Regions from separate parts of the Methylobacterium sp. ap11 genome, predicted to be linked through region 1. Evidence: predicted binding sites of a transcription regulator. Region 1 holds the regulator's gene; each other region holds the start of a gene.
The links. The regulator LexA, encoded in region 1, represses DNA repair genes until DNA is damaged. The targets are predictions, from matches to a motif close to TGTTCNNNNTGTGTTCNG.
Positions count from the first base shown of each region.

Region 2: a site for LexA is predicted at 3,811-3,828, ahead of ssb (single-stranded DNA-binding protein). Genes of this name have one in related genera too.
Region 3: a site for LexA is predicted at 1,771-1,788, ahead of BMX97_RS06330 (ImuA family protein). Genes of this name have one in related genera too.

Region 1 covers NZ_FOEB01000002.1:118,726-125,512, reverse strand. Annotated here, with positions in the region: gene BMX97_RS03080 (DUF429 domain-containing protein) at 1-701, opposite strand, end outside; gene BMX97_RS03075 (DUF4357 domain-containing protein) at 698-1,081, opposite strand; gene lexA (transcriptional repressor LexA) at 1,257-1,997, opposite strand; gene BMX97_RS03065 (hypothetical protein) at 2,815-3,021, opposite strand; gene glyS (glycine--tRNA ligase subunit beta) at 3,205-5,475, opposite strand; gene BMX97_RS03055 (glycine--tRNA ligase subunit alpha) at 5,560-6,513, opposite strand; gene BMX97_RS03050 (hypothetical protein) at 6,709-6,787, shown strand, end outside.
Region 2 covers NZ_FOEB01000012.1:77,042-83,828, reverse strand. Annotated here, with positions in the region: gene trxA (thioredoxin) at 1-188, opposite strand, end outside; gene BMX97_RS18485 (Lrp/AsnC family transcriptional regulator) at 483-971, opposite strand; gene BMX97_RS18480 (ROK family protein) at 1,023-1,946, opposite strand; gene BMX97_RS18475 (dicarboxylate/amino acid:cation symporter) at 1,952-3,298, opposite strand; gene ssb (single-stranded DNA-binding protein) at 3,993-4,577, shown strand; gene BMX97_RS18465 (TadE/TadG family type IV pilus assembly protein) at 4,834-6,084, shown strand; gene BMX97_RS33340 (TadE/TadG family type IV pilus assembly protein) at 6,115-6,564, shown strand.
Region 3 covers NZ_FOEB01000003.1:377,305-384,091, forward strand. Annotated here, with positions in the region: gene BMX97_RS06330 (ImuA family protein) at 1,820-2,560, shown strand; gene BMX97_RS06335 (DUF6504 family protein) at 2,478-3,980, shown strand; gene BMX97_RS06340 (error-prone DNA polymerase) at 4,204-6,787, shown strand, end outside.

The DNA of each region.
Region 1 (6,787 bases):
GGCTGGACGAGCCAGTGCAGCCCGATGAGGGCGCAGAGCACCGCGTCGAGCCGGTCCTGGTCGGCCTTGCGCGGGGTTGCGATCCGCGCCAGGTCGTCGGCCCAGTCCGCGAGCCCGGCGATCCTGGACTCGACCGCTTGCCGCCGCACCGCCGCGATCACCGCCTGCCAGCCCGCCAGCGTGAAGGTCTTGCGGCGGGCCGGGTTGTAGCGCGGTCCGCGCAGGCGGCCGTCGAAGGCGGGATCGAGGGACGGCATCGCCAGGGCGGGAAAGACCTCCATCAGGTAGAGGCCGCGGATGGCCTCCCGCGAGGCCTCCGGATCCTCCGTCGCGCCGAGCCGCTCCTTGAAGCGCCAGAGCGGGGCCGCGTCGTCGAACATCCCGGCCTTCCCGCGGTTCGCCGGCTGCACGCCGCCGCCGAGCCAGGAGATCAGGGAGGCCGCGACCCGATCGACCGGGCGCATCCCGGTCGCGTTCGGAACCAGGGTCGGCTGGTCGAGGGCGACGAGGCGCAAGTCGCTGATGGCGCTCTCCGCCTCGATCGCCGCGCGAGCCTCGTCGAACGAGGCGAGGCGCGGCGGCACGAGGGTGCGGCGGCCGGCCCGGTCGATGCGAATCGTGCAGATCGCACCCGGCGCACGAGGGTTGTCGGTCCAGGCCGAATCGAACCCGATAATGCTGGTCGTCCCGACCACGCTCACGGGCCGGCACTCCGCATGAGCATGGACCCCTCACCCAGCACATCGTGTTCGCGAAACCCGTCACCGAGCCGCTTCCGGTCCGTGACCCTGATCGAGTCACCAGGCCCTGTCGAGCTGCAGCCCTCGACCAGCGCCGAGGCCGGCGAGGGACTCGTGAAGAAAATGTCCTTGGTCAAGCTCAGGCAGCCGCCCTGCGGCGCGAGGGCGTTCTCGCCGGCGAACTGCTCGCGCAACTTGCCGAGGTTCACTGGCAAGCCGTCGGTCGTGGTCGGGCTGACGAGCGAGCCGGCGCGGAGCACGTCGCCGCCGCCGATCATGTCGAGATAGGCCTTGTGGGTTTCGCTGCGCGGTCGTGCGGTCGCATAGAAGCTCTGCCGCACGGGCGCCCGAACTGGCGCCATGGGCACGCCCGCCGGAGCTGCGGACCGGATCAGGCCCGCAGAACATGGCGGCGTGCCACATGTTTTTCCGGAAGCGTCGCTCCCCCTCTTCCGGCCTGCTTCGCAGGCCACCCTCCCGTGCGGGGGGTCGGGCGAAGGCGCTCCCCGCGCGAACTCAGTACTTCCGCACCAGGCTCACCAGCCGGCCCTGGATCCGCACCCGATCCGGCCCGAGCACCCGGGTCTCGTAGGCCGGGTTGGCGGCCTCGAGCGCGATCGACGAGCCTCGGCGCCGCAGGCGCTTCAAGGTCGCCTCTTCGTCGTCGATCAGCGCCACGATGATGTCGCCGGTATTGGCGGTCTCCTGGCGGCGGATCACCACGAGGTCGCCGTCGAGGATGCCGGCCTCGATCATCGAGTCGCCGCGCACCTCCAGGGCGTAGTGCTCGCCGCTGGCCAGGAAGTCCGGCGACATCGCCACCGTGCGGCTCTGGCTCTGGATCGCCGAGATCGGCGTACCGGCGGCGATCCGGCCCATCACCGGTACGCTGACCGAGTGGCCGTTCTCATCCGAGGCCGTCGCCATGGCGGGGATGCCGGCTTGCCGCTTCGGCTCGTGGGCGCGCCCGCCCTCGACGACGCTCGGGTTGAACCGCACCACCTCGGCCCCGGCCGCGGGAGCCGTCGCCGGCCCCGTCACCGTATCGGGGATGCGGATCACCTCGATCGCCCGGGCCCGGTTCGGCAGACGGCGCAGGAAGCCGCGCTCCTCCAGGGCGGTGATCAGGCGGTGGATGCCCGATTTCGACTTCAGGTCGAGGGCGTCCTTCATCTCGTCGAAGGACGGGGGGACACCCGTCTCGCGCATTCTCTGCTGAATGAAGCGGAGCAGGTCCAACTGCTTACGCGTGAGCATGTGACTCTCTCATCCCCGCGCTGCCGCGCTCCGGAAACAAATCGCGAACATGGTAAGCGTTCCGCAAGTGTTCCGCAAGCGGCTTTGAAAAAACGGGATGTTGGGGCGGAAGAAGCCGAGTACCACGCGCCATCGGACGCGGCTCCAGGGTCCAGACTCAGCATCGCCTCTCGCGGCTGGACAAGAACCCGGCCGTGCGGGCGTTCATCGCGGATCGTCTCGGCACCGACGACGTCGAAACCATACGCCGTGCGGCGATTGTCCGGTTCGAAGAGGAAAGCGTGCCTTCGCGCTCCGCCACGAACCCTTTCGCGATCAGACGACGCGCGGCCGGCGCCCGGACCGGCCACCGAAAGCGCAACCGGACAACGCCCCGACCACCCCGATCCGACCGGCGGGACCACAGATCATTCCGCTCGATCCCGGAATTCCTTCGCCAGTTATTGATCACCACCGCCAGAGAGCCGTGACGGGTACGGGAGCGTCGAGGTTACCGTCCGGGAGACTCGCGCCCATCTCGGCGTCGAGACCCAGCGCCAGTGGTCGGGCCGGGTGATCGCCCGCACCACCCCTGCCTGCTCGCCCTGCTCTCCGCAATCTCCTGTCGGCAGCGCGTCGGCCCGCTCGCGAACGCCGCAAGGCGGTGCAGGCCGCCCGGTACCCGAAGGCGCAACCCGCCCTCCCGGATACGCTCGCTGGCGTGAGCGCGTTTTGGCGACATCCCGGCTCCAGCGGCACAGAACGAAACCGTGCTTCGCCCCTGCCGCCGCCCGGGGCCCGCCCTCCCTGCAACGCAGCCTGAAGGCCAAAGTCGAGCTTAGTGCCCGCCCTCGTGGCCGTGGCTGGTGCCGATCACGCAGAGCGCCAGACCGGCGATACCGCCGATCGTGCCAAGCGGGGTCTGGTAGCGCCAGGAGGCGTAGTAGCCGGCACTGCCGATCACGACCCCGAGCAGGGTGAGCACGATGCCGCGGGCCGAGACTCCCGGCTTGTCCCGGTGCGGTCGGATGGCGTTCTGGTGCATCGCAGTCAAAGTCCCTCGCCGCACCGTGTCGATCCGCCGGCCCCCGGGGGGACCGCGGGAGCCGGGGGGCGGCCGCCCTCTCCCGCCGGGGAAACGCGGGAGACGCGGATTGGCTCACGGCGCCGGATCGACGGCCGGACGCGCGCGGCCGGGCTTACGGGAGAGCCCGGTCGCGCGTTGCGCTCAGCGGCCCTCGCCGCCGATGCGGGAGAAGTCCGCGACCTCCCGGGTCGCCGCCCGGAGCGCGTTGAGGAGCGCTAGGCGGTTGGCGCGCAGGGCCGGCTCGTCGGCGTTCACCGTCACCTTGTCGAAGAAGGCGTCGACCGGCGCACGCAGGGTCGAGAGCGCCCGCATCGCCCCCTCGAAATCCTCCACCGCCACGGCCTTGCCCGCCTCGGCGCCGGCCATCCGCAGGGCCTCGGCCAGGGCCGATTCCTCGGGCAGGCGCAGGAGGCTCTGGTCCGGCGCCGCATCGTAAGCGCGACCGTCCTTCTTCTCCTCGATCCGCAGGATGTTGGCGGCGCGACGGGAGCCGGCGAGCAGGTTCTTGCCGTCCTCGGTGTCGAGGAAGCGGCCGAGCGCCTCGACCCGGCGCACCACCATCAGGAGGTCGTCCTGCCCGGGCAGCGCGAAGACGGCGTCGATCAGGTCGTGGCGGGCGCCTTGGTCGCGCAGGTAGACCTTCAGCCGGTCAACGAAAAACGAAAAAAGGCTCTCACAAACCTCACGCGACTGTTTATCGATTTTTTCGTACTTACCCAAGCTTTTTCCGAAATAATCGTCATCAATAGCAGATTTGGCCACCTCATAGGACGGCTCACTTAAATCCATGCCTGCAATTGCAGAAAGGGCTTTCAATCTTGCGGCCGAATCATATTTTCGTGCGATTTCCAATGCGACGGGCATATGTGCGGCGCGGACGATGTAATCCAACCGCATTTTTATATTATTTTCGAGTAGGAGGCGAATTACACCTAGCGCCGCCCGCCGCAGGGCATACGGATCCTTACTGCCAGTAGGCTTCTCATCGATTTCCCAGAAACCTGCAAGCGTATCGAGCTTGTCGGCGAGCGCCACCGCCACCGAGACCGGCTCGGACGGCACCCGGTCGCTGGGCCCGAGCGGCTTGTAATGATCCTCGATCGCGGCGGCGACCGCCGGGTCCTCGCCCTGCTCGGCGGCGTAGTAGCGGCCCATCAGGCCCTGCAGCTCCGGGAACTCGCCGACCATCTCGGTGACGAGGTCGGCCTTGGCAAGCCGCGCCGCCCGCTCGGCGAGATCCGGGTCGGCCCCGACGACCGGCGCCAGCGCCCGGGCGAGGGCCGCGATCCGCTCGACGCGCCTGGCCTGGGTGCCGAGCTTCTCGTGGAACACGATGTTGCCGAGCTTCGGCAGCCGGTCTTCCAGACGGGTCTTGCGGTCGGTCTCCCAGAAGAACGCCGCGTCGGAGAGGCGCGCGCGCACCACCCGCTCGTTGCCGGCGACGATCGCGGCACCGCCGTCGGAGGCCACCAGGTTCGAGACCAGGATGAAGGCGTTGGCCAGGCGCTCGCGCCCGTCCGGGCCGGGCGCGCCGCGAAGCACGAAGCACTTCTGGTTCGCCCGGATGGTCGCGCGGATCACCTCCGGGGGGATGGCGAGGAAGCGCTCGTCGAAGGCGCCCATCAGGGTCACCGGCCACTCGACGAGGCCGGCCACCTCCTCCAGCAGACCCTCGTCCTCGACGAGGTCGAGGCCGCGCGCGAAGGCGAGGTCGCGGGCGTCGTGCAGGATGATGTCCTTGCGCCGGTCGGCGTCGAGCACCACGAAGGCCCGCTCCAGGGCCGGCAGGTAATCGGCGAAGCGGCGCACCTCGATCGCCTGCGGCGCCAGGAAGCGGTGGCCGCGGGTGGTGAACCCGACCTCGACCCCGTCGATGGCGAAGGGGACCAACTCGGGCGTCTCGGTCTCGGGACCGAAGCTCGCGACGATCGAGTGCAGCGGACGGACCCAGCGGAGCGAGCCCGGCTCGCGCGAGGCCGCGCCCCAGCGCATCGATTTCGGCCAGGGGAAGCTCTTGACGATCGCCGGGATGATCTCGGCCAGCACTTCGATGGTCTCGCGGCCGGGCCGCTCGATCACCGCGACGTAGAACTCGCCCTTCTTCGGGTCGGAAACGACCTTGGCCTCGTCGAGGCTGGCGAGGCCGGCGCTCTTCAGGAAGCCCTGGACGGCGCCCTCGGGAGCGCCGACGCGGGGCCCTTTGCGCTCCTCGCGCACGTCCTGGCCGCGGGCCGGCAGACCGGCGACGTGGAGGGCGAGGCGGCGGGGCGTCGCGAAGGCCTTGGCGCCCTCGTACAGGAAGCCGCGCTCGACCAGCGCGTCGGTGACGAGCTTGCGCAGGTCCTCGGCCGCGCGCCGCTGCATGCGGGCGGGGATTTCCTCGGAGAAGAGTTCGAGCAGCAGGTCGGGCATCGGGCGGCCTCGAGGCCCTTCGTCGGGAGGGCCCGGAATCGGGAAGGGGAGGATGGCGGGGTGTAGCGCCGGGCGGCGCGGATGTCAGGCGGCGGGCGCTTCCGCGAGGCCGCCCGCATCGGTGCGCCGCCAGGCCTCGCCGCAGGCTTTTGCCAGTTCGCGCACCCGCAGGATGTAGCTCTGCCGCTCGGTGACCGAGATCACCCCGCGCGCGTCGAGCAGGTTGAAGACGTGGCTGGCCTTGATGCACTGGTCGTAGGCCGGCTGCGCCATGCGGTGGCGCGGATCGTTGCTGTCCGCCCCCGGCTCGCCGGCTTCGAGGTAGGCCCGGCACGCGGCCTCGGCGTCGCGGAACTGCCGAAAGAGCATCTCGGTGTCGGCGGCCTCGAAGTTATGGCGCGAGTATTCCTGCTCGGCCTGCAGGAAGACGTCGCCGTACGTGACCTTCTCGTCGCCCTCGCGGCCGTTGAAGTTGAGGTCGTAGACGTTCTCGACGCCCTGGACGTACATCGCCAGGCGCTCGAGGCCGTAGGTCAGCTCGCCGGCGACCGGTGAGCATTCGAAGCCGGCGACCTGCTGGAAGTAGGTGAACTGGCTCACCTCCATCCCGTCGCACCAGCATTCCCAGCCCAGGCCCCAGGCGCCGAGCGTCGGGCTCTCCCAGTCGTCCTCGACGAAGCGGATGTCGTGGAGCGCGAGGTCGACGCCGATCGCCTTGAGCGACGCGAGGTAGAGCTCCTGCAGGTTCGGCGGGTTCGGCTTCAGGATCACCTGGAACTGGTAATAGTGCTGGAGCCGGTTCGGGTTCTCGCCGTAGCGCCCGTCCTTCGGCCGGCGCGAGGGCTGGACGTAGGCCGCCTTCCAGGGCTTGGGGCCCAGTGCCCGCAGGGTGGTGGCCGGATGGAACGTGCCGGCGCCCACCTCCATGTCGTAGGGCTGGAGGATCACGCAGCCCTGCGCGGCCCAGAACCGCTGGAGCGTCAGGATCAGGCCCTGGAACGAGCGGGTCGGCTGGAGGTCGGCGTCGATGGCGGTCATGGGCGGGGGCTTGCGGCTCGGGCGGGGTCGGATCGTGCCGCGACCCTTGGGAACCGGCGGCGCCCGAGTCAAGCGCGCGTGCGCCCCCGCACGAACCCGAAGCGGGGCTGGAACCGGAAAACGGTCAAGCTCGTTGACAGTACAGATCCGAACACGATGCCGCCGGGTGCGGTGCAAGACTAGGGGAGATTGTCCGTGACCCACCGCCTGACCTTGGTCGCCGCCGCCGCACTGCTCTCCCTGGTCGCGACCCCGCTGGTGGTGCGGGCGGGCG
Region 2 (6,787 bases), on a different contig from region 1:
TCCTTGACGGCCTTCTCGATGATCGGCGTGAGCTGCTTGCACGGCCCGCACCACGGCGCCCAGAAATCCACCAGCACCGGCTGCTGCAGGGATTCCTGCATCACGTCCTGCCGGAAGGTCGCGGTGGTGGTGTCCTTGATCAGGGCGCCCGCAGGGGTCTGGCCGGCCGCGGGAGTGTCGGTGAGCATCGATGACCTCGGGAGAACGGCCTTCACGTCGCGAGCCCGGAGGGCCCGCCGGACAGATGGGGTAGACCGTCCGCCCCGGCCAGGGCAAGGTGCAAGGACGTGCGCGGGAACTTGCGCGGGAACTTGCGCGAGAAAACAGCGCGAGCCTGCGCAGAGACGGAAAGCTACCCCCGCAGTGCCGGCGTGGAGAGGGGGCACCGGGCTATCGCCGGGCGTGCCCGGCATCGTCCATCTCCATCTGCGGCCTCGGGACGAGGGCACGGACGGGGAGGTCCGGGGATCGTCCCGGCCGCGTCAGCCCTTCAGGTGATCCAGCGGCAACGCCGTCGTGTACTTCACCTGATCGAGCGCGAAGCTCGACCGGATCTTGGCGACGCCGGGGATGCGCGTGAGGTGATCGACGATGAGACGCTGGTACTCGGCCAGGTCCTCGACCACCACCCGCAGCATGTAGTCGGCCTCGCCGCTCATCAGGTAGCATTCCATCACCTCCGGCCGGTGGCGGATGGCGTCGGAGAAGGCCTGGAGGGCGGCCTGGGTCTGCTTCTCCAGCGAGACGTGGACGAAGACGTTGACGTGCAGGCCGAGCGCCTGCGGGTCGGCCACCGCGACGCAGCGCCGGATGATGCCCCGGGCCTTGAGGTCGGCGACCCGGCGCCAGCACGGCGAGGTCGAGAGGCCGACCGCCTCGGCGAGGTCGCCGATGCCGACCTCGCTGTCCTGCTGCAGGTGCTCGAGGATGCGGATCGAGGCCGGATCGAGGTCGACGGGTCTGGCCGGCACAGGCGATCTCCCGAGGCGCGAAAGGCGGTCGACGAGACCGGTTAGCACGCCTCAGGCGGCAGGCGCATCCTCCCCGTTCCACAGCCATGCCGCCCCGCGCACGCCCGAGGCGTCGCCGTGGCGGCTCTGCCGGATCGGCGTGGCGAAGCCGCCGCCGAAGATGTGGGGGGCGACGCGCTCCGGCAGCGCGTCGTAGATCTCGGGGATCGTCGAGAGGCCGCCGCCGAGCACGATCGCGTCCGGGTCGAGCACGTTGACGACGCCGGCGAGGCCGCGCCCGAGCCGGTCGAGCCAGCGCCCGAAGGTCGCAGCCGCCGCCGCGTCGCCGGCCCGCATCGCCGCGACGATCGCCTCGCCGCTCATCGCCCGGTCGGTGCGCCGGGCGTGGTCGGCGGCGAGCCCCGGCCCGGAGAGCCAGGTCTCGAGGCAGCCGTGGCGACCGCAATAGCAGGCCGGGCCCGGGCGCTCGTCGTCGCCGGGAGAGGGCAGCGGGTTGTGGCCCCACTCCCCGGCGATGCGCTGGCGCCCGGAGAGGGCACGGCCGGCGAGCGCGATGCCGGACCCGACCCCGGTGCCGAGGATCACCGCCCAGACGACCGCGAGGCCTTCGCCCGCCCCGTCGACGGCCTCGGACACCGCCAGGCAGTTGGCGTCGTTCTCGAGCCGCACCGGCCGTCCGAGGACGTACGAGAGGTCGTCGCCGAGCGGCCGGCCGTTGAGCCAGGTCGAGTTCGCGTTCTTGACGCGGCCGGTCCCCGGCACGAGCGCGCCGGGGATGCCGACTCCCACGGTGCCGGTCGCGCCGGCCGCGTGCTCGAGCGCCCCGACCAGCGCCGCGATGGCCCGGAGCGAGGCGTCGTAGTCGCCCCGCGGGGTCGCGACGCGCCGTTCGGCCAGGACCCGGCCGGATCCGTCGAGGGCGATCCCGGCGATCTTGGTGCCGCCGAGATCGATGCCGATGCGCAGCTGTGCCATCCCGCCTACGGCGCGACCGGGACCGGCTTCTCGTCGGCGATCTCGGTGCCGATGGCGAGGGGATTGGCCATCACCTCGCGCAGCTTGACCGGATCGAGCTCGCCCTCCCAGCGGCTGACCACCACGCAGGCGACGCCGTTGCCGACGAGGTTGGTGAGCGCGCGGCACTCCGACATGAACTTGTCGATGCCGAGGATCAGCGCCATCGCGGCGACCGGGACCGGGTTGCCGGGAATGGCCGCGAGCGTGGCGGCGAGCGTGATGAAGCCGGCGCCGGTGACGCCCGAGGCGCCCTTCGAGGTCAGCATCGCGACCGCGATGATGGTGGCGTACTGCCCGAAGCTGAGATCCGCCCCCACGGCCTGGGCCAGGAACAGGGTGGCCAGCGTCATGTAGATGTTGGTGCCGTCGAGGTTGAACGAGTAGCCGGTCGGGATGACGAGGCCGACGACCGAATCCGAGGCGCCGAGCCGCTTCATCTTCTGCATCATGTGCGGCAGCACCGTCTCGGACGACGAGGTGCCGAGCACGATCAGGAGCTCGTCCTTGATGTAGGCCAGGAACTTGAGGATCGAGAAGCCGGAGAAGCGCGCGATCAGCCCGAGCACCACCAGCACGAACAGGAGGCTCGTCAGGTAGAAGGTGGCGACGAGGCCGGCGAGGTTGCCGAGCTTGCCGATGCCGTACTGACCGATCGTGTAGGCCATGGCGCCGAAGGCGCCGAGCGGCGCGAGCTTCACGATCATGCCGATGATGCGGAAGAAGATCTCGCCCGCCGCCTCGATGGCGTGGATCGCCGGCTTGCCGCGCTCGCCCAGGCCCGTGATGACGACGCCGGTCAGCACCGAGATCAGCAGGATCTGCAGGAGGTCGCCGCCCGCGAAGGCGTCGAAGTAGCTCTTGGGGATGATCGCCATGATGTGGGCGACCGTGGAATCGGCCTGCGCCTTGCTGACGTAGCCGGCCACCGCCTTGGCGTCGAGCTGCGCCGCCGTGGCGCCGAAGCCGGCGCCCGGCTGCACGATCTCGCCGACGATCACGCCGATGACGAGGGCGAGCGAGGACACCACCTCGAAGTAGATCAGCGCCTTGAGGCCGACGCGGCCGACCTTCTTGAGGTCGCCGATCGACGCGATGCCGTGCACGATGGTGCAGAAGATGATCGGCGCGATCATCATCTTGATGAGCGCGATGAAGGCGTCGCCGAGCCACTTCATCGCCTTGGCGGTGTCGGGGGCGACGTAGCCGAGCAGGACGCCGAGCGCGATGGCGATCAGAACCTGGATGTAGAGGACCTTGTACCAGGGCTGCGACGAGCCCGGGGCCGTCGCGGACGGCGTGGCGTGCTGCATGTTCGTTCTCTCCCCACGGTGCCGGCCGCCTTCAGGTCGGCCGTCGCGGTGCGGCCTTCGCCGCATATTCAACCGGAATACGTTCGACGGCCGGAACCCACCGACGGTCCGGCCCGCTCGTTCATCGACGGACACCCGCTGACGTCTCCGGCGGTCGTCCTGCCGGCCCTGGGACCGGTGGCGCGGCATGCAGCGTGGGAGTAGCGACGTCAACGCCCTCGCGGCATGTTTCGGCACTCCGCCACGAGTTCAGCGCGCTGGCAATCCCGCCCCGGCTAAAATTTACGTCAGCCGAGACTTGCCCGACACACTGGCGGCGGATCGGAGCCGGGACGCGGCCTGCTCGCGACGAGGCGGAACCTTGCGGCAGCACGGCTTGGAGCGGGCGACGCACCGCAAGCGCGCGTGGACGACTTCACGGCACCGGCCGGACAGGACGGATGATTGTCCCGACCGGGCTCTCGTAGTGCAGGCCGCCCGTCGGGGCGCGCCGACGGAGCTTGCCTCGCTCGACGAACAAATGTAGAACACATTCGGGCCTCGGCGATGTGTGTTTCGGGCACAAGGCGCCCCCTCCCCTTGCCGGGCCCGGCCGGTTCGGCCCAACTCGCAGGACCGATGCGGTGGTCCGCGGCGTCGGGCGGGCCTGCGCCGAAGCGAACGCCCGAGTGAGATGGAACGAGAGGAGAGCGGAATGGCGGGCAGCGTGAACAAGGTGATCCTGGTGGGCAATCTCGGGCGCGACCCCGAGACCCGCCGGCTGGCCTCCGGCGATCCGGTGGTGAACCTGCGCCTGGCCACGTCCGAGTCCTGGAAGGACAAGGCGAGCGGCGAGCGCAAGGAAAAGACCGAGTGGCACTCGGTCGTGATCTACAACGAGAACCTGGCCCGCGTCGCCGAGCAGTACCTGCGCAAGGGATCCAAGGTCTACGTCGAAGGCCAGCTCCAGACCCGCAAGTGGCAGGACCAGTCCGGCGTCGAGAAGTACACGACCGAGATCGTGCTGCAGCGCTTCCGTGGCGAGCTGACCATCCTCGACGGCCGCGGCGGCGGGGCCGAGGGCGGCATGGGCGAGATGGGCGCCGACGACATGGGCGGCGGCCAGATCAGCCGCGGCGGTGACTACGGCGGCGGCGGCGGCGGTGGTGGCAGTGGCGGCGGCCGCAGCTCCGGCGGGCGCTCGTCGTCCGGCGGCGGTGGCGAGCGGCGCCCCGCTCCCGCATCCGGCGGCGGCAACCAGAAGCGCTATGACGACCTGGACGACGACATCCCGTTCTAGAGCACTTTTCGACGAGACGGCTTCAGGCTCGTCGAAAAAATTACTGCAAGATCGATAACCTGGAGCAGCGCCCGGCCACGACATGGCCGGGCGCTGCGCCGTTCCGAGCAAGGCGCGACAGGACGACGTCCGTTGAAACAACCGAGAATCAATAATCTCGGTACAAGCGCAAGCTCTAATACCGAATTAATACTTGTTAAATAATTTAGGAAGACAGTCCCGCGGCGTTTGGATCGAACGACCCGCGGAGACAAGGATGCGTTTCGAGTCCACGAGGCGCCACGGATTCATGGGCGACCGGGGGGGCATCACCACCGTCCTGTTCGGCATCCTGCTGCCGATCCTCATGGTGGGCATCGGTGGCAGCATCGAGATCTCGCGCGCGGTCGAGTACAAGCAGAGGCTGATCTCGGCGACCGACCTGAGCTGCCGACAGGCCGAGGTCTACGTCGAGAGCCTGACCGGTCTGAGCATGCCGAGCGGCTACGGCGCGACGGTCCAGTCCTACGCCGACAAGAACCGGTCGGAGCGGGGCCTGACCGCGACCGCCCAGATCACCGCGACGCCGACGGTATCCTCCACGGTGCTCACCACGCCGCCGCTGAGCGTCCGTCCGGGCAACATCCACGTCGTGGCGACCGGGAGCGTCGGGCTGTTCTTCAAGAAATTCCTCAACAAGGACAGCGTCGACTTCTCCGTGACGCGCGACTGCAACGTCCAGGCAGCGTCCTCGTCCGGCCCGCCGACGATGATGATGTCCGAGTCGTTCGAGGGCTACGCCTCGCAGCTGGTCGGCGGCTGGGCGGTGTTCGGCACGATGTCGCAGGCGAACTGCACCAGCTCGATCTGCCAGGGGAAGTCATGGGGAACGACGAATGCCGGTGTCGAGGTCGACCAGCTCTCGGCGATCACGACCGGCGACGGCGTCCAGTACGGCAAGTCCTTCGCCGAGCTCGACAGCGATTGCAGCAATCAGGTCGGCACCCGCACCACGGCCCAGCAGAATGCCTGCACGCGGGGCAACAACACGACGAACTCGTCGATCAACATGATCTTCAACCTCGCGGTCGGCACCTACGAGGTCCGCTACGTCTATACGGCGCGCAAGAACGTCGGGGCGTACCAGTACCCGAACGATGCGATCATCTGCTCGAACCCGAAGGACACCGACGGCCTGACGCGCGACGGCGACGTGGCCAAGAACGCGGCCGGCACGAGCACGGTCGCCCTCGACGGGCAGACCCGGCGCATCGAGCTCTGGGTCGAGCCGAAATCGAGCGGCTACAAGTCGGACGACCAGGCCCTGACCGCCACCACCGACCCGACTTATGTCAAGCAGTACATGACCGACGTCTGCATCTGGTCGAAGACCTGGATCGAGAGAAGCTATAAATTCAGCGTCACCAAGCAGCAGGATTATCGGATCTCCTGGCGTGCGGCCGGGCTCGACGACAGCTTCGGCGGGTTGATCGACTATCTGCGCTTCTGCCAGAACTCATGCCCTTGACGTGGCCGCCCCTTCCTCCGAGAACCTGCGATGACCTCCGCAGCCAAGATGCTGAGATGCCGGTCGGGCGCGACGGCGGTCGAGTTCGCTCTGATCGCCTTTCCGCTGCTGATGCTCGTGCTCGGCTTGCTGCAATTCGTGATCTACTGCTACCTCCAGCAGACGATCAGCGACGCGCTGTATCAGTCGGCCTCGGAGCCGGAGGCGGAGCTCCTGGCCCGGGACAAGCCGGGCTACAAGGCGAAGATCTGCGCCAGAATCGCCTTCACCCAGAGCTGCCTGAACCAGGCCAGCGGCATCACGATCGAGGCGATGAAGCTTCCCGACGTTCCGACGGCGTCGACCGCGATCACCGGGACCAGCTTCGACACCGGCGCGAGCCAGGACGTCATCGTGCTGCGCGCGGCGATGGCGGCCCCGCGCCTCGTGCCGCTCGTCCCGCAGCTGGTCGCACGGGAATCGGTGGTGTTCCGGCGCTAAGCAGACTTGCGTTGGGCAGACTTGCGTTGGGCAGACTTGCGTTGGGCAGACTTGCGTTGGGCAGACTTGCGTTGGCAGGCCAACGCTTCGCCCGCTTAGGTTCATGTTTTGTCGCAGATTTTCGGCGCCGAACCGGCAACCACTTCGGCGAAATCTGCTTGGAGCATCGTCCGGCGAAGCGGATCCCGGTTCGTCGCGGATCGTGCGGTGGCGTCGATCACCC
Region 3 (6,787 bases), on a different contig from region 1:
AGAGGAGGCGTGCCGGCCCTATGGTCGGACGGCCTTCCCCGCGAGGGCGCACGGGCCGTCTCGTCCCGGTTGCCAGCTGGCTGGATCCTCCTCGACGCGACGACCTGCGCTACGCGTGAGCCGACGCCGGGATCGCAGCTGCTGCCGTCAGGCGTCACGCTGCTCGGCGGTCGCTCGTCGACCCGGCGTACCTCATCCGGCAATGATCGTGACGCGTGGCACGCAGGAGACCTACAAGTCTCTCGGCGCGGCCCGGAGTCCTCGTATCGAGTCTCGTCCCTGCGAGAGCCTCGGGGCGCGGTCGTAGCGATGGTCGTTTTTGATTTTTATCGATATATTTTTATTTTTCCTGCCAAATAAGACGGTGATTGCTTCGAAATACACTTTGAATGGCGAATAACATAGGTTAAATATCGAAAAACTCGAGCGATCATTTGTAAAAAATACTTGCATGATCGATCGCACCTGTCCAGCCTCGCACGCCTATCCTACGCCGAGTTGCCTACGCTTCACCCACTTCGGACACGCCCGTCGGCACGCTGAACTGCCTACGCCCCCGCACACCGCCGCCGCCCCCGGAATCGAACGCTTCCGCGTTGAGATTCCGCATCTTTTCCGGGACCGGTGCCACGCAGAGCCGCCTACGGTCCGTGACCGGATCGACGCCGAATTGCCTACGCGGCCGCGGGACGGCGCAGGCTCCCGCCAACCCTCCGGGGCGACAGCGCCGGGAGTCGCGCCAAAGTATATCCGGCCGCCGGCAAGGCCCGGCGAGTCGAGACGGAGTCCCGCATCGGGACGGCGAATCATCAGGGGGCGTCGAGGCGAGTCGGTTCGCCCGGCTCAAGCCTCGGCTGGACTCATCCCCGGGGAAACGCAGCCGGTTGTTCTGGGCTTTGTCGAACGAGGACTCGGGCGCCGCGAGTCTCCGACTCGCCGCCCGAGGCTCCAAGACTCTCAGCCTCGGTCGGATGACGGGCCCGAGCTCTGAAAACGAAGCGGGGAGGGGAGGGCGCTCCCGCCAAGCCGGCACGGGTCCCGCGCACCTGCCGGTCGAGCCCGAGAACCCCCTCAATCCCGATCCCCAAATCCCTTTTTATGAGAGATTCAGAATCTAGATTCAGAGTCTGAATCCGTAGAGCTATATGGGTATTATATGGGGTGGCGATTTCCCGTTGCCGATCAACGGCTTAACCCCTGTTTGCGTAGGCAGGTCTGCGCGGTCGCGTAGGCAACTCGGCGCAGGCCCGTAGGCTCGTCTGCGTGGAATCCGGGGGGCGGGGAAGGCGACTCTGCGCGGCCTCGTAGGTTACTCGGCGCAGGGCCCCGATTAACAGCTTGGAAAGCTGTGTGAATCGCGGATGGCCCGCCGTAGGCAACTCGGCGTGCCGGTCGGGGCCCGCAGCAGGCCCCGGCGAGGCCCGATTCCGGGCTCGCGCCCGACCTCGATTCTCACCCCCGGCACGGCCGGAGCCCGAAACCCCGGATTCTCCGCCAGGAGGCCCGTGGAGGCCCGTCCGTCCCGAGGACAGTTGTACGGCACCTGCCGGCCTCGAATCCAGCTCAGCGGCGATCCTGGCGGCTTGGCGCGGGTTGTCCCACGGCTATGCCCGAATCCGGCGCGTGGCCCGGGCCGGACCGATCCCGTTGTGGTCCAAGGCCTTGCGACTCGGGCCGAGGCCGTTGTCCCCGCTGCCGTCAACAGGCGACCGGGATTCCGTGGGCCGGTGAGGCCGTCCATCCACAGCCCCGGTTGACACCCCCCCGAAACCGAACAAAACAGGAACATATTCGGGTTTCGGTCGGTGATGGGCATGAGATGCGACAGGCCGGGCGGGAGCGGCAGCTCGCGGCGTTGCGCGAGCAGATCGGCGGGCTGGCGCCCGAGGCGGCGGGACGTCCGGTCCTGTCCTTCGGCGTCGACCCGATCGACACCCATCTGCCGGGCGGGGGCCTGCGCCTCGGCGCGGTGCACGAAGTGCTGGCGGCGGGCCCGGTGGACGGGGAGGGGGCGCTCGCGGCCCTGTTCGTCGCCGCGATCCTGGCCCGGCTCCCCGGCCCGGTCCTGTGGTGCCTCACCCGCCGCGACCTCTTCGCCCCCGGCCTCGCCGCGGTCGGGCTCCATCCCGACCGGGTACTCTACGCCGAGACCCGGCGCGAGACCGAGGTGCTGCCCACCATGGAGGAGGGGTTGCGCCATCGCGGCCTCGCGGCGGTGGTCGGCGAGGTCGCCCGGCTCGGGCTCACCCCGTCGCGCCGGCTCCAGCTCGCCGCCGAGGGCAGCGGGGGCCTCGCCCTGGTGATCCGCCGCTGGGGCGCCGCCGTGCCCGAGCCCAACGCCGCCGCCACCCGCTGGGGCGTCACCGCGGCGCCGTCCCCGGCTCTCTCCGTTCCGGGCCTGTCGCGGGCCCGCTGGACCGTGGCGCTCGTTCGCGCCCGGGGCGCCGAGCCCCGCACCTGGCTCCTCGAGGCTCCCGATGCGAAGGGTCGTCTGCGTCTTCCTGCCGAGCTGGCCGACCGACCGCTGGCGGCGCCGGCACGGCGCGCCGCCGCCGGATGAGCCGGTGGTGGCCGCCGGCCAGGACGGGCCGCGCCGGGTGATCACCGCCCTCGACCGGGCCGCCCGGGCGGCGGGCCTGCGCCCCGGCCTCGCGCTGGCGCAGGCCCAGGCGATGGTCCCGGGCCTCACGGTCATCGCCGCCGACCCGGAGGGCGACGCGGCGGCGCTCCACCGCCTCGCGGCCTGGTGCCTGATCTACGCGCCCCTCGTCGCCCCCGAACCGCCGGACGGGATCTGGATCGACGTCGCGGGTGCCGCCCACCTGCAGGGCGGCGAGGCGGCGTTGCTCGGCTCCCTGCGCCGCCGCCTCGCCCGGGCCGGCTACCGGGTGCGGGTGGCGCTCGCCGACACGCCGGGCGCCGCCTGGGCCGCCGCCCGCTGCCTGCATCCCGAGACCGTGCTGCCGCCGGGCGGGCAGCGCCCCCACCTCCTCGACCTGCCGCTCTGGGCCCTGCGCCTCGATCGTGGAACCGTCGCGGGGCTGGCCCAGCTCGGCCTCAGCCGGGTCGCCCACCTCGTCGACCAGCCCCGGGGGCCGCTGCGCCTGCGCTTCGGCGAGGAGCCCGGCCGCCGCCTCGACCAGGCCCTCGGCCATGCTCCCGAGCCGCTCGCCTATCTCGCGCCCCCGGCCGAGCACGCCGTGCGCCTCACCTTCCCGGAGCCGATCGGGGCGCCGGAGACCCTGGCCCGGGTGGCCGGGCGGCTCTGCGCCATGCTGGCCGAGGCGCTCGCCCGGCATGGCCTCGGGGCACGCCGGCTCGACCTGGTGTTTCGCCGCGTCGACGGCCTCGACCAGGCGGTCAGCGTCGGCACCGCCCGGCCGAGCCGCGACCCCACCCACCTCGCCCGCCTGCTGACCGAGCGTCTGCCGCAGGTCGATCCCGGCCACGGCCTCGACGAGGCCCGGCTCTCGGCTCCCCGCGTCGAGCGGCTGGACGCGCGCCAGCTCGCCGCCCCCGGCGAGGAGCCGGATCCGGACGCGATGGCCGAACTCGTCGACCGGCTGGTGCTGCGCCTCGGCCCCGGCCGGGTGTTTCGCCGCAGCCCGGTCGAGAGCGAGTGGCCCGAGCGAGCGGTGCGCCGGGTCGCCCCCCTGAGCCCCGCCACCGGCGTCACCTGGCCCGCCGACCTGCCGCGGCCCGGCCGGCTGCTGCCCGTGCCGGAGCCGGTGGCGGTCCTGGCCGCGCTCCCCGACGCGCCGCCCACCGCCTTCACCTGGCGCGGCACCCGCCGCCGGGTGGCGCGGGCCGACGGGCCGGAGCGCATCTTCGGCGAGTGGTGGCTCGCCGAGGACGAGGTCGCGGCCACCCGCGACTATTACCGGGTCGAGGACGAGACCGGCGCCCGCTACTGGCTGTTTCGCGATTGCTTGAACCGGGAGGGCGCGCGCTGGTGGCTGCACGGCCTGGGGGAGGCGTGATGCGCCGGATCGCTCGGAGCCTGCTCGATCGGGCCGGATCTCGTCCCATCCGCGACCTCATCCTGAGGTGCGACCGGAGGGAGCCTCGGAGGAGGGCTCCAGGGATCACTGCGACATCTGGAGCCCTCCTTCGAGGCTCCCTGACGGTCGCACCTCAGGATGAGGTCGCGGGCGGGACGGAGCATGCCGACGGTGCCGTCGTCGGCAGCCGGTCGCGCCCCCGATGACCGTCGAGCTCCAGGTCACCACCCACTACTCGTTCCTGCGCGGCGCCTCCTCGCCCGAGGAGCTGTTCGCGGCCGCCGCCCTCCTGGGCATCCGGGCGCTCGCCGTCACCGACCGCAACTCGCTCGCCGGGCTGGTACGGGCGCATGCGGCCGCGCGCACCACCGGCTGCCGGCTCGTCGTCGGCTGCCGGCTCGACCTCGCGGAGGGCTGGAGCCTCCTCGTCTACCCGACCGACCGGGCGGCTTATGGCCGGCTCTGCCGGCTCCTCACCCTCGGCCGCTCGCGCGAGCGCGCGCCCCGCGGCGGTTGCCACCTGACAACCGCCGACGTGGCGCAGTGGAGCCGGGGCCTGCTCGCGGTGCTGCCGGCCGACCGCGCCGACGAGACCCTGACGGAGCGCCTGCGCCTCTTGAAGGCGATCTTCGGAAAAGACCTGTCCTGCGGCCTGTCGCGCCGCTTCGGCGTCAACGACCACCTGCGGCTCGCCGAGATCGCCGGCCTCGCCCGGGCGGCGCGGGTGCCGACCGTCGCCCTCGGCGACGTGCTCTACCACGTCCCGGAGCGGCGGATGATGCAGGACGTGGTCACCTGCATCCGCCTGAAGACCACGATCGAGGCGGCGGGCTTTGCCCGCGAGCGCCATGCCGGGCGCCACCTGCACGAGCCCGACGAGACCGCGCGCCTGTTCGCCCGCCACCCGGAGGCGCTGGCCCGGGCCGTCACGATCGCCGAAGCCTGCCGCTTCTCCCTCGACGAGCTGACCTACACCTACCCGGACGAGGCCGGCGAGGACGGCCGGCCGGCGCAGGTGCGGCTGGCCGCGATGACCTGGGAGGGGGCGGTGAAGCGCTTCCCGGCCGGGGTGCCGGAGGCGGTCCGCAAGCAGCTCGCGGACGAGCTCGATCTCGTCGCCCTCAAGGCTTACGCGCCGTACTTCCTCACCGTCGAGGCGATCGTCCGCTATGCCCGCTCCCAGGGCATCCTGTGCCAGGGCCGCGGCTCGGCGGCGAATTCGGCGATCTGCTACTGCCTCGGCATCACGGCGATCGATCCGGTGGCGCAGGGCCTGCTCTTCGCCCGCTTCATCAACGTCACCCGCGACGAGCCCCCCGACATCGACGTCGATTTCGAGCACGAGCGCCGGGAGGAGGTGATCCAGTGGATCTACGCCACCTACGGCCGCGCGCGCGCCGCGCTCACCGCCACGGTGATCCGCTACGGCGCCCGCGGCGCGGTGCGGGAGGTCGGCAAGGTGCTGGGCGTGCCCGAGGACGTCACCGGCGCGCTCGCCCGCCTGGTCTGGGGCTGGTCGCGCGACGGCGTCGGCGAGCGCGAGGCCAAGGCGCTCGGCCTCGACCTCTCGCAGCGCCGCTTGCGCCTGACGCTGGAGATCGCCCGGGCGCTGATCGGCACACCGCGCCATTTCGGCCAGCATCCGGGCGGCTTCGTCCTCACCCTCGACCGGCTCGACGATCTCTGCCCGGTGGTCCCGGCCCGGATGGAGAACCGCCAGATCATCGAGTGGGACAAGGACGACATCGAGACCCTGCGCTTCATGAAGGTCGACGTGCTTGGCCTCGGCATGCTCGGCTGCCTGCGCCGGGCCTTCACGCTGCTCGCCGAGCACCGGCCGGAGACGAATCCGCCGCGGGAGATCGCCGACATTCCGTCGGACGACGGGCCGACCTACGCGATGATCCGGAAGGCCGACACGATCGGGGTGTTCCAGATCGAGAGCCGGGCCCAGATGGCGATGCTGCCGCGGATGCAGCCCAAGGATCTCTACGACCTCACCATCGAGGTCGCGATCGTGCGGCCGGGCCCGATCCAGGGCGACATGGTCCACCCCTATCTGCGCCGCCGCCGCGGCCTCGACCCGGTCAGCTACCCGACCGAGGCCCTGAAGGCGGTGCTCGAGCGAACCCTCGGCGTGCCGCTGTTCCAGGAGCAGGCGATGCAGGTCGCGATCGTCGCCGCCGGCTTCACCCCCGCGGAGGCCGACGGCCTGCGCCGCGCCATGGGCACCTTCAAGGGCGACGGCACGATCAACCTCTACGAGGAGAAGCTCGTCGGCGGGATGATCGCCAACGGCTACGACCCGGATTTCGCCGCCCGCACCTACCGCCAGCTCGAGGGCTTCGGCTCCTACGGCTTCCCGGAGAGCCACGCCGCCTCCTTCGCCCTCATCGCCTATGCCTCGTCCTGGCTGAAGTGCAACCATCCCGACGTGTTCTGCTGCGCGCTCCTCAACGCCCAGCCGATGGGGTTCTACGCCCCGGCCCAGATCGTGCGCGACGCGCGCGCCCACGACGTCGAGATCCGGCCGATCGACGTCAACGCCTCGCGCTGGGACTGCACCCTGGAGCCGGCGGGGGAGGGGAGGCTGGCGGTGCGTCTCGGCCTGCGGCTGGTCCGGGGCCTGGGGAACCAGGACGGCGCCCGGATCGCCACCGTGCGGGAGGCCGACCTGTTTCGCTCGGTCGAGGACCTGTGGCGCCGGGCCGGGCTGTCGCTGAAGGGCCTGCGGAGCCTGGCCGCGGCGGACGCCTTCGCGGGCCTCGGCCTTGATCGCCGCGCCG